DNA from 3 places in the Paenibacillus violae genome. Region 2 is predicted to be linked to each of the others. Evidence: riboswitches for the same ligand, from Rfam matches in the RefSeq annotation. Region 2 holds a riboswitch; each other region holds the start of a gene.
The links. Region 2 has a riboswitch for ZMP and ZTP ahead of RQP52_RS15430 (bifunctional 5,10-methylenetetrahydrofolate dehydrogenase/5,10-methenyltetrahydrofolate cyclohydrolase). Riboswitches for the same ligand answer to the same signal wherever they lie in the genome.
Positions count from the first base shown of each region.

Region 1 (4,147 bases), on a different contig from region 2:
AAGCCGCTTTACGAACATCGTCGTAGTCGATGCGGAAGTCTTTTTCACTTACACCGTAAGCAACGAAGTTGTAAAGAATACCGGAAGCATTAACAGGGCTGCCGTGTGTTAAGTGACCACCGTGTGCCAGGTTCATACCCAGAACGGTGTCACCAGGGTTAAGAGCTGCCAAGTAAACAGCCATATTCGCTTGTGCACCAGAGTGCGGTTGAACGTTCGCATGTTCAGCTCCGAAAAGCTCTTTCGCGCGATCGCGAGCGATATCTTCGACGATGTCTACGTATTCGCAGCCGCCGTAGTATCTTTTGCCTGGGTAACCTTCTGCGTATTTGTTAGTCAGTACTGTACCCATCGCTTCAAGCACGGCTTGGCTGACGATGTTTTCAGAAGCGATAAGCTCAATTTTGTCGCGTTGACGACCAAGTTCTAGATTCATAGCTTCTACGATTTTTGGATCTTGCTTACTTAGAAAGTTTGTCATATGGAATTCCTCCTAAAGGATAATTTATATCTATAAGTTAACCTAGCAATCCGCATCTGGCGCGGCTTGCTGATAGAGCTGCTCGGCAGCCTCAGGTGTGTAGACTGCTCTCGTCCCGCCAATCAGTTTAGGCCGTGTAAAGGCCATGGTCACATAAGCATGACCCATATTCCGTACGGGCGGCCGTGCAGGCACAGCAACCCGCCGCAAATGCATCCCGATCAGCGTACTGCCAATATCGATCCCGGCATGCGCTTGAATCGTCTCGACGACTACGGGCTTTGCGAAGTGGCGGTACGCGTATGAGGCCATTGAACCGCCGGCTTTTGGCACAGGAATAACCGACACTGGCTCAAGCTGAGGGGAGATCGCGAAAAGATCTTCCTCAATGACAAGCGCGCGGTTCAAATGTTCGCAGCACTGAAAAGCCAAGTGCAAACCGAACTCGCGGCTGATGCGCTGCGCCGTTTCAAAAATCGGCCGCGCTGCATCCAACGTCCCCGAAGTCCCAATCCGATGACCGAGTATTTCACTCGTGCTTGTACCAATGACCAGAATGTGACCTGGTCGTAGATTGCCCACCTTTACCAACTCGCGAAGATTTGTTTCCAAATCTTCTGCAATCGTGTGAAGTATGGAATTTGTCATGGTGGTCACCCTTAAGGATGTATCGCGAAGCGATCTTCGATGCTTTGCAACTTGTTAATGCGGTTCTGGTGACGCACACCTTGCGAAAACTCTGTTTCCAGCCAAATTTTCACGATTTCCTCGGCAACACCCGGCCCAATGACACGCTCACCTAAAGCAAGCACATTCGTATCATTGTGCTCCCGTGTGGCTTTAGCAGAAAATAGATCGTGAACCAGCGCGCAACGGATGCCTGGAACCTTATTCGCAGCGATCGACATCCCGATGCCTGTTCCACAGATCAGAATCCCTTTGTCTGCTTCCCCGGAAACCACATCTTCACAAACCTTCAGTGCATAATCCGGGTAATCGACGGAATCTGCACAACTGCATCCATAATCTATGACCTGATGGCCCAAGGATTCAATAAAAGGAATAATAACATCTTTCAAACGATAGCCTGCATGATCCGCACCTAACGCAATTTTCATGGATAGAACGCTCCTTTGCTTGTTCGAATTCGACCCTTCTATTATATCCCAAAGTCCACCAGAAAACGAAAAAAAGAGCTGACACGCTAAGAATAGCGCGTTGCTCTTTTGCCCAGGCGACCGGCCGTATAGCTCAATGCTCCATTGTGGTTACTCCCACTCGTCGCCAGTTACATTGAGTCTTGCTTGATAAATCCATCTTATCGCATTATGCACGAGGTGTAAAGATGTCTTTCGCAAATCATTTCCCAGACTGCGGATCCTCTTTTCGCTCGCGAAGCTTTTTAACCAATTTATCTAAACTACCGCTGATTTCATTCGCTGTTTGCCGGTAAACCTCCAATGGGCCGCCGAACGGGTCGGAAATATCGTAATCCGGAATGGCATCTTCCAACAAATAAATACGATTTCGCTCTTCAACTGTTACCGTTTGTGAAAGAGCCTGCTTCAGCTGAAGTTCCGTCACCAGCTTTTCTCTTTCCTCAATCGCTTGAAGGATACGCTGATCGTCCTCTACATATTCTTTGAGCGTAAAAATCTTATCAATCGCGTCCGGATACCGCTGGATAACCGAACGTTTATGTCCCATCGTCATCGTCAAAATAAGATCCGCCCACTTCACTTCAGACTCCTGAATCGCTAATGAGCGAATAGGCTCTTTGAACCCTGCCTCTTGCAGCAGCGTTGCACTATTTCGGGAGATCGGAGTGCCCGTCATCGCGGATACGCCAGCTGAACGAACTTCTGCCGCAAGTCCTTCTTGGTGCACCCTGATACGCAGCAAACCTTCTGCTAATGGACTGCGGCACGTATTTCCTGTACAGACAAATAGAATTCGCAACATGAGATCCTCCTCAGAGTTTTGCGTAGCAAAACTTTCTTCGTAAGCGTAGGCTGAGTTTTGCGTTAGCAAAACTTTCTTCATAAACATAAGCAGAGCCTGCTCCGCCTCTATTGTATCATAGCAAAAACTTGATCCCAAACGCGAGCAGAATTAGCCCGCCAAACGCTTCGCCATACTCGCCAACCCAGCCGTTCACCCGTCTGCCAACCAATAAACCAGCTACAGAGAGCAGCGCGCCGAACAAACCAAATACAAGCACGGTTAACAGGATATCCGTCGCAAACATGCCTAAGGATACACCTACTGAGAACGAATCTATACTTACACTAAGCGCAAAAATCGTAAGCCCCCATATAGATCTATGATCAAAAGAGGTTGCTTCCTCTCCACGGATTGAACTATACACCATATGGGAGCCCAAGAGAATGAGCAAACATCCGCCGGCTGCAGTGGCCACATTGCCAAGCAGAAGCGAAACATATTGTCCCATAAATATGCCCATTAACGGCATAATGATATGAAAAATACCGATCACCATGCTAATTTTAAAAATATCCAACAAGCGAATCCCCTTCATGCCGATGCCAATTCCTAAGGAAAAAGCATCCAGACCCAAGGCTATCGCCATGATGAATATGGTGATGATCTGCCCAAATTCAACGCCAGTTACGAGCATAAGTGCTGTCCCCCTTGTCCGCTTTCTTAACCAAGATATGCGGACAAACTGGGAATCATGCTAGCTAAACACGTACAAGCCGGTGACCGGCTGCCTTGCGCAGACGGTTCATAATTGCCTGACCAATCCCTGTTTCCGGGCAGCCTTCTGCAGCAATATACTGAATCCCTTGCTGATCAAATTGCCTTAATGCAGCGTAAAGCCCCTGTGCGATCTTTTCCGGTTCCGCTAACGAGCCGCAGGCAATTACCAAATCAGCTTCAAATAGAGAAGCCCTTTCCTCAAAAGTAAGGATTCCCGTCGATTGCCCTCGCTCCCTAGCGGCTTGAATGTCGCGCTGAATCCAATCAGCCACTGCTTCAGCATTGTCTCCATATACAATATGCATGTATCCCTTTGGCGCATAATGCGTATACTTCATTCCCGGAGCACGGGGCGTTTCTGAGACCTGCACATCTTCCCGCTCAGGCTCATGAATTCGAATAGCCGGCAGTGCGGACTGCAGTTGCTCTGCTGTAATGCCGCCTGGACGCAAAATATACAGCTCACCATTAACAAGCTGAATCACTGTCGACTCAACACCGACCCCCGTCCCGCCGCCATCCACAATACCACCGATCCGGCCGTCCAGATCTTCTCGCACATGTGACGCCAGCGTTGGACTCGGTCTGCCAGAACTATTGGCGCTAGGGGCTGCTATAGGAAGCGCTGCTTTTCGAAGCAGCTCCAGGGCCACAGGATGATCAGGTATACGAATGCCTACCGTCGTAAGACCGGCAGTCACCAACGGCGAAATGCCGCCTGTTTTCACAGGCAGCACGATAGTAAGAGGCCCAGGCCAGAATGCCTCCATAAGCCTATGATGGTCAGGCGTGACACTATCAGGCTCAATGAGATCTGAGAGCTGCCCCGCATCCGCAATGTGGACGATCAACGGATTATCGGACGGCCGTCCTTTGGCTGAGAAAATACGCTCTACCGCTGTGGTATTCGTAGCATCAGCACCAAGTCCGTATACCGTTTCCGTA
Region 1 covers NZ_JAWCUD010000015.1:30,659-34,805, reverse strand. The annotation lists gene RQP52_RS31600 (serine hydroxymethyltransferase) at 1-481, opposite strand, end outside; gene RQP52_RS31595 (TIGR01440 family protein) at 524-1,129, opposite strand; gene rpiB (ribose 5-phosphate isomerase B) at 1,141-1,599, opposite strand; ZMP/ZTP riboswitch at 1,703-1,783, opposite strand; gene RQP52_RS31585 (low molecular weight protein arginine phosphatase) at 1,841-2,443, opposite strand; gene RQP52_RS31580 (manganese efflux pump MntP) at 2,559-3,119, opposite strand; gene RQP52_RS31575 (L-threonylcarbamoyladenylate synthase) at 3,184-4,147, opposite strand, start outside.
Region 1: another riboswitch for ZMP and ZTP. It lies ahead of rpiB (ribose 5-phosphate isomerase B); the one in region 2 lies ahead of RQP52_RS15430 (bifunctional 5,10-methylenetetrahydrofolate dehydrogenase/5,10-methenyltetrahydrofolate cyclohydrolase).

Region 2 (4,147 bases):
CCATGTACAATTCCACATTCGTCCAACCGGATGGCCGCAGCTGAGCAGGTGACGATACTAGAAATCCACTGCCATCAGGTACCCATGAGTAGTTATCCACACCCAGAGTTACATTTTTAAAGGGATCCACTTTATCGCGGCCAATCCTTGCGGTATTCAGAACGCCATCTATTTTAAAAGCAAGATCATTCCTGTTTGGAGACCACTGAAAATTGTCACCGCCTGGATACACACGGTTATGCTTTTTCGCCTCCAAGCTGTACACCCATATCTCGTGCTGCTGTTCTCCAAGGGCAAGTGAGTAAGCAATGAACTTCCCATCTGCTGACCATTTGGGCTCGCTTACCTTTTGATTTCGTGTAACTTGCAGCTCCTTATCGTCTTTTTGGACCCATAGATCGCCGCCGCGCACAAACACAGCTTGTACAGATTGCCTTGGTTCAGCGAATCCGACATTACCGCATAAGACTGAAATCACCAGGCTAATGAACATAATTTTAATTTTCATCGGTTGCCCCCTTTTCAAATCGTACAGAAATATTTTTTGCAGGTTGTTCCAAATTATTCCTGAATAAAGAGCAACAAAAAAACGCTTATCAACTCCCTCTGACCACTGGCCCGAAGAGCAATAAGCGTTTTTCATTTCCAATAGCCGTATCTTACCAAAAGCCTGTAATACAAATAAACCAGGCTATAAGCAAGTATATAAGATGCAAAGGTCCAACCTATATTCCAATGATTGCTGTATTCTACTTTCCCAAAAATAAACGCCATATATTCCAGCGCAGTCGTAGCCAAGCAAAAAAAGCCTATTTTCAGAAACGCATGCCGATTATTTTTTCGAATCCAATAAATCATATAACCGGCCATAACGGGATAAAGCCCAATATCAAGCGGAAGTGCTGAAAGTGTCTCATCATTCTCAATCAATGGGGTAAAATCCCAAAAATTCAGATGATACCCGGTATCATTGATCAAGCTAGATATTGTAACCGTAATAGGAAAGATTAGAAACACAATAATTCGAGATTTCCTGTACAGATAAATGCCAAATATCCAGGGGATTAAAAAGCCTGCAATAATGTTAAATAACATGATTTTCACCTCTTTACTCTAGATCCCCTAGTATGACCCGTTGTTGGTGAAAATATGATGTTTGCGAACTTGCAGGCTCGGACGCTCTATGCCTATCGCTTGTTTGCTATCTTTTCAGCCGCATCGACCGTATGTTTGAGCAAGGTCGCAATGGTCACTGGACCAACCCCGGCAGGAACCGGTGTAATGGCCGAAGCTACCTCACAACAAGCGTCATAATCAACATCGCCTACGTTTCCAGGATTGTAACCTGCATCTAAGACAATAGCGCCTGGTTTTAGCCAATCGCCTTGAACAAAGCGAGGTTTCCCCACGGCAGCTACGACAATATCTCCCAAGCGCACGATATCGGCCAAATTCGCTGTTTTTGAGTGGCAGGTCGTAACTGTTGCATTCTTATTTAGCAGCATCAGAGAAACCGGCTTGCCGAGTATTGGACTTCTTCCAATAACAACCGCATGTTTGCCCTCAACAGGAATTTCGTAATGGTCTAAAATGGCCATGATTGCCGCTGGTGTACAGGAAGGGAACTCAGCAAATCCAAAAGCATTTTGAGCAAATCCCAACGTCGTTACACCGTCGACATCTTTATCAATATGAATCTCCTCAAAAGCTGCCCTTTCATCGATATGCTTCGGGACTGGGTGCTGCAACAAGATCCCATGCACGCTGTTGTCATCATTAAGCTTGTGAATGGCTGCAATTAACTCCATCGTAGTCGTGTGTTCAGGAAGAGTAACACGAATAGATTGAATCCCCAGTAGCTTGCATGCGTTTCCTTTCATCCGTACATAAGTTGCTGAAGCAGGATCGTCGCCGACCAACACGGTCGCTAAACAAGGAACGACGCCTTGATTGGACAAGTTTTGAATTCTACTGTTCAGCGATGCCTTTATGGCGTCTGCGACCCGGTTACCATCCAAGATTAATGTTTCTTTCGACATTTTAATCATCCCTTTTGAGTAAATTTGAAACGCAAAGAGGTAAGGGGATATCCCCTTACCTCTGCCCAGGCGTACGGCTGATTATCTATGTGCTCCCTCATGGTTCCCCATGTTCCGCCAGTCACACACAGTTACTTGTATGAAAACATAATAACAACTATAGCGATAGTTTTCAATGCGTATGGAAAAAAGACTACCCAGACCTTACTCCCGTCGTTCCAATTCGCCTGCAATAAGCTTCCAACTCATCGAATGAAAACTTGTAGAAGGTTAAATTATTCACAACTGATGATTGGAATCCAGGCAAGCTACTCCACCTAGAAACAATTGGCTGTATCTCCTTATTGTCAGAAGAACTCCAGAACTGGAGCTGCTTCACGTCTGGGTTACCAGCTTTAATAAGGCTTAATAACGCTTCAAGACCACGTAGAAATAGCGGTGTACGCCGATATTGTTCCAAAATAAAGGCAATCTCGACCTGACAAATCTCTCGATCTTCATAATCATTTGCCCCTGTGCCGTACACGAAACCCGCCGCACCTACGATATCGTAAGTCTCATCGTTGAAAATCAGCATGGCTTGCCCGAACTGTAGTGGACTGCCCATGAAAGCGAGCTTCATCGCGAAAGGATATGGCAAGTTCAAAAAGGCTTGTTGCTGAATCAAAAAACGGATGTAAGCTTCAAAATCCATTTCGAACTTGCAAGTACGGAATTCGAAACCCATTATACCGGATTAGCTCGCAAATTCTCGTTGTCTTTGACGATTTTACCGAAACCGCCTTTGCTCGTACCTTTTTTAATGCTTGGTGGAATTACAATCATGCATAACGCCTCCTTATCAAGGATAGTTGTCTGTCATATGTATATTATACCTTTACGAATTTATCTAAGAAAGCTCTCAAATTGTTAATTTTGACACCAAATTTCATTTGTTTGCCAAGTATGCTATCCTCTTCATGGCTTATGTCGGCAAATTTCGCATACAATCTACATAAATATACATTATCTGCAAGTGCTGCAAATCTCACTTCCTGGACGTCCGGATTGTCAGACATAATCTCGCTTACCAAGAAGCGCAATCCTTTAATGAAGAGCCTTGATCCTCGATACGCACGGTCGGCTATGGCCATCTCTACAAAAGCGATGTGTTTATCTTCGTAATCGTGCTCTGGTGTTCCAAGGTAATAAGCACTTGCCGCAATAATACGCTGTACGTTTTGATCCACCACCTGAATCAACTGACCATACTTGATGAACGAATACAACATCGTTATCGTGTCGGTGGCCGAATACGAGGGATGCATATCCCGCCGGTTTTCCAGAATGAACAAACTCACTTTAGCCAAATCATCATCAGTGACGCACCGTTTGTAAATACTAGCCGTCATAACGTTTACCTTCACTCCTTCCGCAACGAAGCCTCTACATTCGGCTCAATAATGTCTGCTGCAATGTTTGTAAAATCTGTGGATACTCTGCCGTCAACTGGTGAAAAGCCTCTCGTCTGACCGATAGCAGTACCGCAGGACTCAGTGCCTTCACTGTTGCATTCCTTAATGTGTTGCGGAGCAGCGCAATTTCCCCGAAATGATCGCCATCCTGCAGAACGGCAACACGTATCTCGCCTTTGTCCGGAATATTTTTCACAATTTCAAATTTGCCTCGAACGATAATGTAGCATTTATTCCCCTCTTCGCCTTCACGAACGATTACTTCGCCTTCCTTACACGTATCTGTTGAGAACAAGGTAGCGATATCACTTAAAAGCGCTGTCTCAATGCCTTGGAAGAACGGCAGTTTAGCAAGCCGATTGACATCCACAGTCGCATGTAGACCATCGTGAGATAGATGAAACCCGATCTGTTTCTCCCAAAGATTCGCATACTCCCCCTTTTGATCCAGAAGCTCTTGATGGGTGCCGCTTTCGATGATCCGTCCGTCTTTAAATACATAAATGACATCGGCGTGCACGACTGAAGCTAGTCTATGTGTAACGGAAATAATCGTTTTGTCTTTCCGGCTTTGCGCTATCAACTCATTAATATCGGCCTCCGTCGCCGGGTCTAACGCCGATGTGACTTCATCGAGCAGCAGCAACTTCGGCT
Region 2 covers NZ_JAWCUD010000004.1:325,070-329,216, forward strand. The annotation lists gene RQP52_RS15420 (TolB family protein) at 1-508, opposite strand, end outside; gene RQP52_RS15425 (CBO0543 family protein) at 640-1,095, opposite strand; gene RQP52_RS15430 (bifunctional 5,10-methylenetetrahydrofolate dehydrogenase/5,10-methenyltetrahydrofolate cyclohydrolase) at 1,188-2,039, opposite strand; ZMP/ZTP riboswitch at 2,096-2,174, opposite strand; gene RQP52_RS15435 (hypothetical protein) at 2,233-2,733, opposite strand; gene RQP52_RS15440 (hypothetical protein) at 2,909-3,430, opposite strand; gene RQP52_RS15445 (ABC transporter transmembrane domain-containing protein) at 3,465-4,147, opposite strand, start outside.

Region 3 (4,147 bases), on a different contig from region 2:
TCGGAGAAATCTACCCCAGTAACTTGTGCGCCGAGACGAGCCCAGGAGAGCGTATCCAAACCGAAGTGACACTGGAAGTGCAACAACGACTTACCGGAAACATCGCCTAGTTCCTCTCGTTCGATTGGGGTCAAGGTAATTTTGCCTGCCTTAAACCCGGAGATATCGTATCTTTTGGCATTGACGGCTGTACGGGCGTTCCAGTGTTCGCGGTTCCGTTCCGTATAATCAGTCATAGCAGTCACGCTCCTCTGACGTTCTGTCTTGTGATAACAGCAGCCAGCTTGTGATAAAACATAGATATACGGATAGCTCGTTCCAATATGCCTGTTCTTACTTCCTAATGCTCGTTCATTTAGGAGGAAGCATTTGCACCGTCGTGCGCCCAAGGCTGAGTTGTTGTCGTTAACTCTTCCCCCGACTCGATGGCCGCTTGCATCATAATAGACAAATAATGATCCTGCATAGCCTCTTCCAACCCATAGCATTCCGGCCCACCTTGCAGATAGTCCGCCATCTTGCTTAAACTCGTAGCGATAGCAATCTCATCGTCAGATAAGCGGCTAGGAACAAATGGATTTTCATATACCCATTCATCATTTGCTGTAATGCCTCGGTGATAGTACCCTTCAAGGTTACCATTATGGCCAGTATCGATTCTTCGCAGATCACCGTATATCGGTGTTTTGAAATCCCGCAAATAGCGGTACGTTTCGTCTGTTAGTTCTCCGCGGTTTCCACGAACGAGGATGCGATTTTTGCGAACCCAAGAAAAATACTGATCTCCTGTAAAATCAAACAGTGCCAGCTTATTTCCGAAGGAAAGTGTAACGATATCCTGGACAGAATCAGCCATGACTTCACTTTCGGGAGGTCCATTACGCCCAGGACCTTTCACCAGATTCGACGTAAATCTCTGTCCCCGGATGACGGCATTCTCGAAGTCAATGCCTAGCAACTTTCGTATCAAACTAATGCCATGGTAACCATGAGCTGCCGAGACTTGCACTTGAGAAACGTCGCCTAGTTTGCCGGACCTCACTAAAGCAATACGCGCAGCATGCATCGGTTGATACAAGTATTGTTCGGCTACCTGTACGTGTCCTTTCAGCTTTTTCAGGGATTCGTACAAGTCGATCATGGTCGCGATGTCCTTAGCCGGAGGTGTCTCTGTCAAAACGGGAATTCCCCGCTCAGCTAATTCCAATGTGCAGGAAGGCGCTGCCTCCCATGGGACGCATACGACCGCGAACTGAATTGGCCCGCTTGAAGCGAAAGACTCCATATCACGATAGGTTTTCACACCCCACTCATCTTCAATCTCCTTGCCGCGTTCCTCGTCACGGACTAGCATCGTACGGACGGTGAAATGCTGGGGCAGCGCTTTGGCAATCCGCAAATAAAAATCGGCTCTCCACCCTCTGCCGACAATACCGAATTCTATTAATGACATGACCGTTCTCCTCGCTTTCGTTAAATGCCACTATGATAATAGAAAACTTACAAGTTTTACTAAATTTTATTTTACTAAAGGATCTGCCGTTCATACAAGTGCGCGGTCCATCCTTGAGCTTCATAGCGTCCACAAAACGCGAATCCTTCACGGGTATAATATCTGTTGAGTGTCTTGTTATCAGCCATACAATCAAGGCGAATCCAAGATTTCCCTTTTTCTCTGATATAGCTTTCCGCCCAATTGAGCAACCGCGTGCCTATCCCCATGCCTGGATAGTCCCGAGAGGTCGCCAAACGATGCACATAGCCAGCATTTTCGTGGAATTGCTCGCCCCAGATCTCTTCGTCCCTCCATTGAATGGAAAAACAGCCGACGGGTACTCCTTCCATGTGCGCCACAAAAAACTCATCCTGTCGAATCAAATCGAACACATACGCTTGCGTAAACCTCTCCTCACGCCACTGAATAAAGCCTTGCGTCCGCTCAATCCACCTGGCTGCATGAACCAGAAGCTCTCGCACCGACTCTGCATCTGCCAGTTCTGCTCTGCGAATGTCCAGCTTGCCCTGCCAACAGTACTCCAGCCGTGCAGCTGTTTCCATCGCCAATGCTTCACCTGACAACCTTGCTACAACATGTAACGCCGCATCAAATCCTGTAGTTACACCGCCGGACATGACGATTCTTCCGTTATCAACATACCGGACATTCTTCACAACTGTCGTACCAGGTGAAAGCATGCCCTGTAAAAGGTCGTACGCCATCCGATTCGTTGTCACACGAAGCCCCTCCAATAAATCCGCTTTCGCCAGCAGTAAAGCGCCTGTACATATGGAGAGCACAATTTCGGCGTTGTTCGCCGTTTCACGCACCCAATTGATCAGTGGCAAATTGTTTATTTCTGTGCGAGCTCCCCACCCTCCAGGCACAATGAGAATGTCAATTGCAGGGCAAGTATCAAAACTAAATTGTGGCGTAATAGTGATACCGCTAACGGTTGTCAATGGGGTTGCCTTTTCGGCTACCGTAAAGACCTGAAAATTGCTGCTCAAATACCCAGCCACCCCAAATACATCATGAGGACCGGTAAAATCCAACGTATCAACCTTATCGTACAGCACAACTCCGACATGCCTTGTCCTCTTCATCGACATCATCTCCTCAGAAATAAAAAAGAGCACCTGACCCATTGGATCAAACGCTCTGCCCAGGCGATCGGCTATATGACATACGCGCTCCCCCGTAGTCCTCTACGTTTCGCCAGTTACGCATACCAGAATTTCCCTTTATTATACAAATAAAAAATGAAGCCGTCTAGATGAATACACTTATTTCCTGAACCGATCATTTAATTGGAACTTTAAATAGGACTAATAAACCAAAAGCGAGTGTTATGGAAATCACATACGTAAGTATTGGCCGACTGAAATGTAAACGAAGCATTGGAAACGTGATCATATTAAATACAACGGAATAAAGCATGGTCCAACCGTTAAAATGTTTAATCGCTCCTGTAAACATGTATATGACTTCAATGAGGGAATAAATGACGACCCATAATCCTATCCATAATGTTGCTTTAGCAACTCCTTTTGGGTATAAACCAAGGAATATCAGCGTTGTAGCTGCAAATGCCACTAAACAACATATTTCAGTACCTATCCCACTATGAATTGGAGGCTTCGACTGATGCTGCCATAGAGGGTAATCTTTTGTCAGCAAAATATAAAATACGTCTCCAAGCAAGAAATATAACATTGTTGCATGGTATTTTTGCCAATTTCGCCAGTCTCCCCAACGCCATGCCGAAAGGACAGATAATATAGCCATAGCAATGAAAATCATTTCGAATACCCCGTAACATTGCATCGTTTTACTTGTATTGTTCCCAGATCCATTTACACGTATGCTCTCTCACTTTCACGGATCCATGCATTTGCAAGCAGAATAGCTCCTCTTGCTGCAGCTGTGTCCGCAAGCGCGTTGAGCATGAGGAAATCATGAATTGTACCTTGGAAGCGTACAGCTGTAACCCGAACCCCGGCTTCTCTCAATTTATTCGCATATGCTTCTCCTTCATCCCTTAGTACGTCTGCTTCAGCTGTAATCACAAGTGCTTCCGGAAGTCCTTTCAGTTGTTCTATGGAAGCTCTTAAGGGTGAGGCGGTTATTTCCGCTCTCTCTCCTGGATCAGTTGTATACTGGTCCCAGAACCATTTCATAGCATCCTGGCGAAGGAAATATCCTGTTGAAAAGTCTTTATAAGACTCCGTCTCAAACGACGCATCAGTGACTGGATAAAAAAGCACCTGTTTGCGGATCTGAGGACCTCCGCGCTCTTTGGCCATTAAGGTAATGGCAGCGCTCATATTACCACCGACACTATCCCCTGCAACTGTTATGTTGTTTGAATGTAATCCCTTTTCTTTTCCATGCTCGGCAACCCATTTTAGAGCGGCAAATACTTCCTCAATCGCAACCGGATATCTTGCTTCCGGCGACAGGCTGTAGTTTGTAAAAACAACTGCGGATTGAGACCCAACCGCTAATTCTCGAGTTAATCGGTCATGCGTATGGACATTTCCGAAGACCCAGCCTGCACCGTGAGTGTAAAGAATTACTGGTAAGGAGCCCGAATGGTTTTGAGGACGAATAATCGTTAGAGATATGTCCCCTTTGAGCCCTCCCGGG
Region 3 covers NZ_JAWCUD010000002.1:295,786-299,932, forward strand. The annotation lists gene RQP52_RS08365 (class I SAM-dependent methyltransferase) at 1-236, opposite strand, end outside; gene RQP52_RS08370 (Gfo/Idh/MocA family protein) at 356-1,453, opposite strand; gene RQP52_RS08375 (GNAT family N-acetyltransferase) at 1,528-2,604, opposite strand; ZMP/ZTP riboswitch at 2,655-2,734, opposite strand; gene RQP52_RS08380 (CBO0543 family protein) at 2,801-3,301, opposite strand; gene RQP52_RS08385 (alpha/beta hydrolase) at 3,355-4,147, opposite strand, start outside.
Region 3: another riboswitch for ZMP and ZTP. It lies ahead of RQP52_RS08375 (GNAT family N-acetyltransferase); the one in region 2 lies ahead of RQP52_RS15430 (bifunctional 5,10-methylenetetrahydrofolate dehydrogenase/5,10-methenyltetrahydrofolate cyclohydrolase).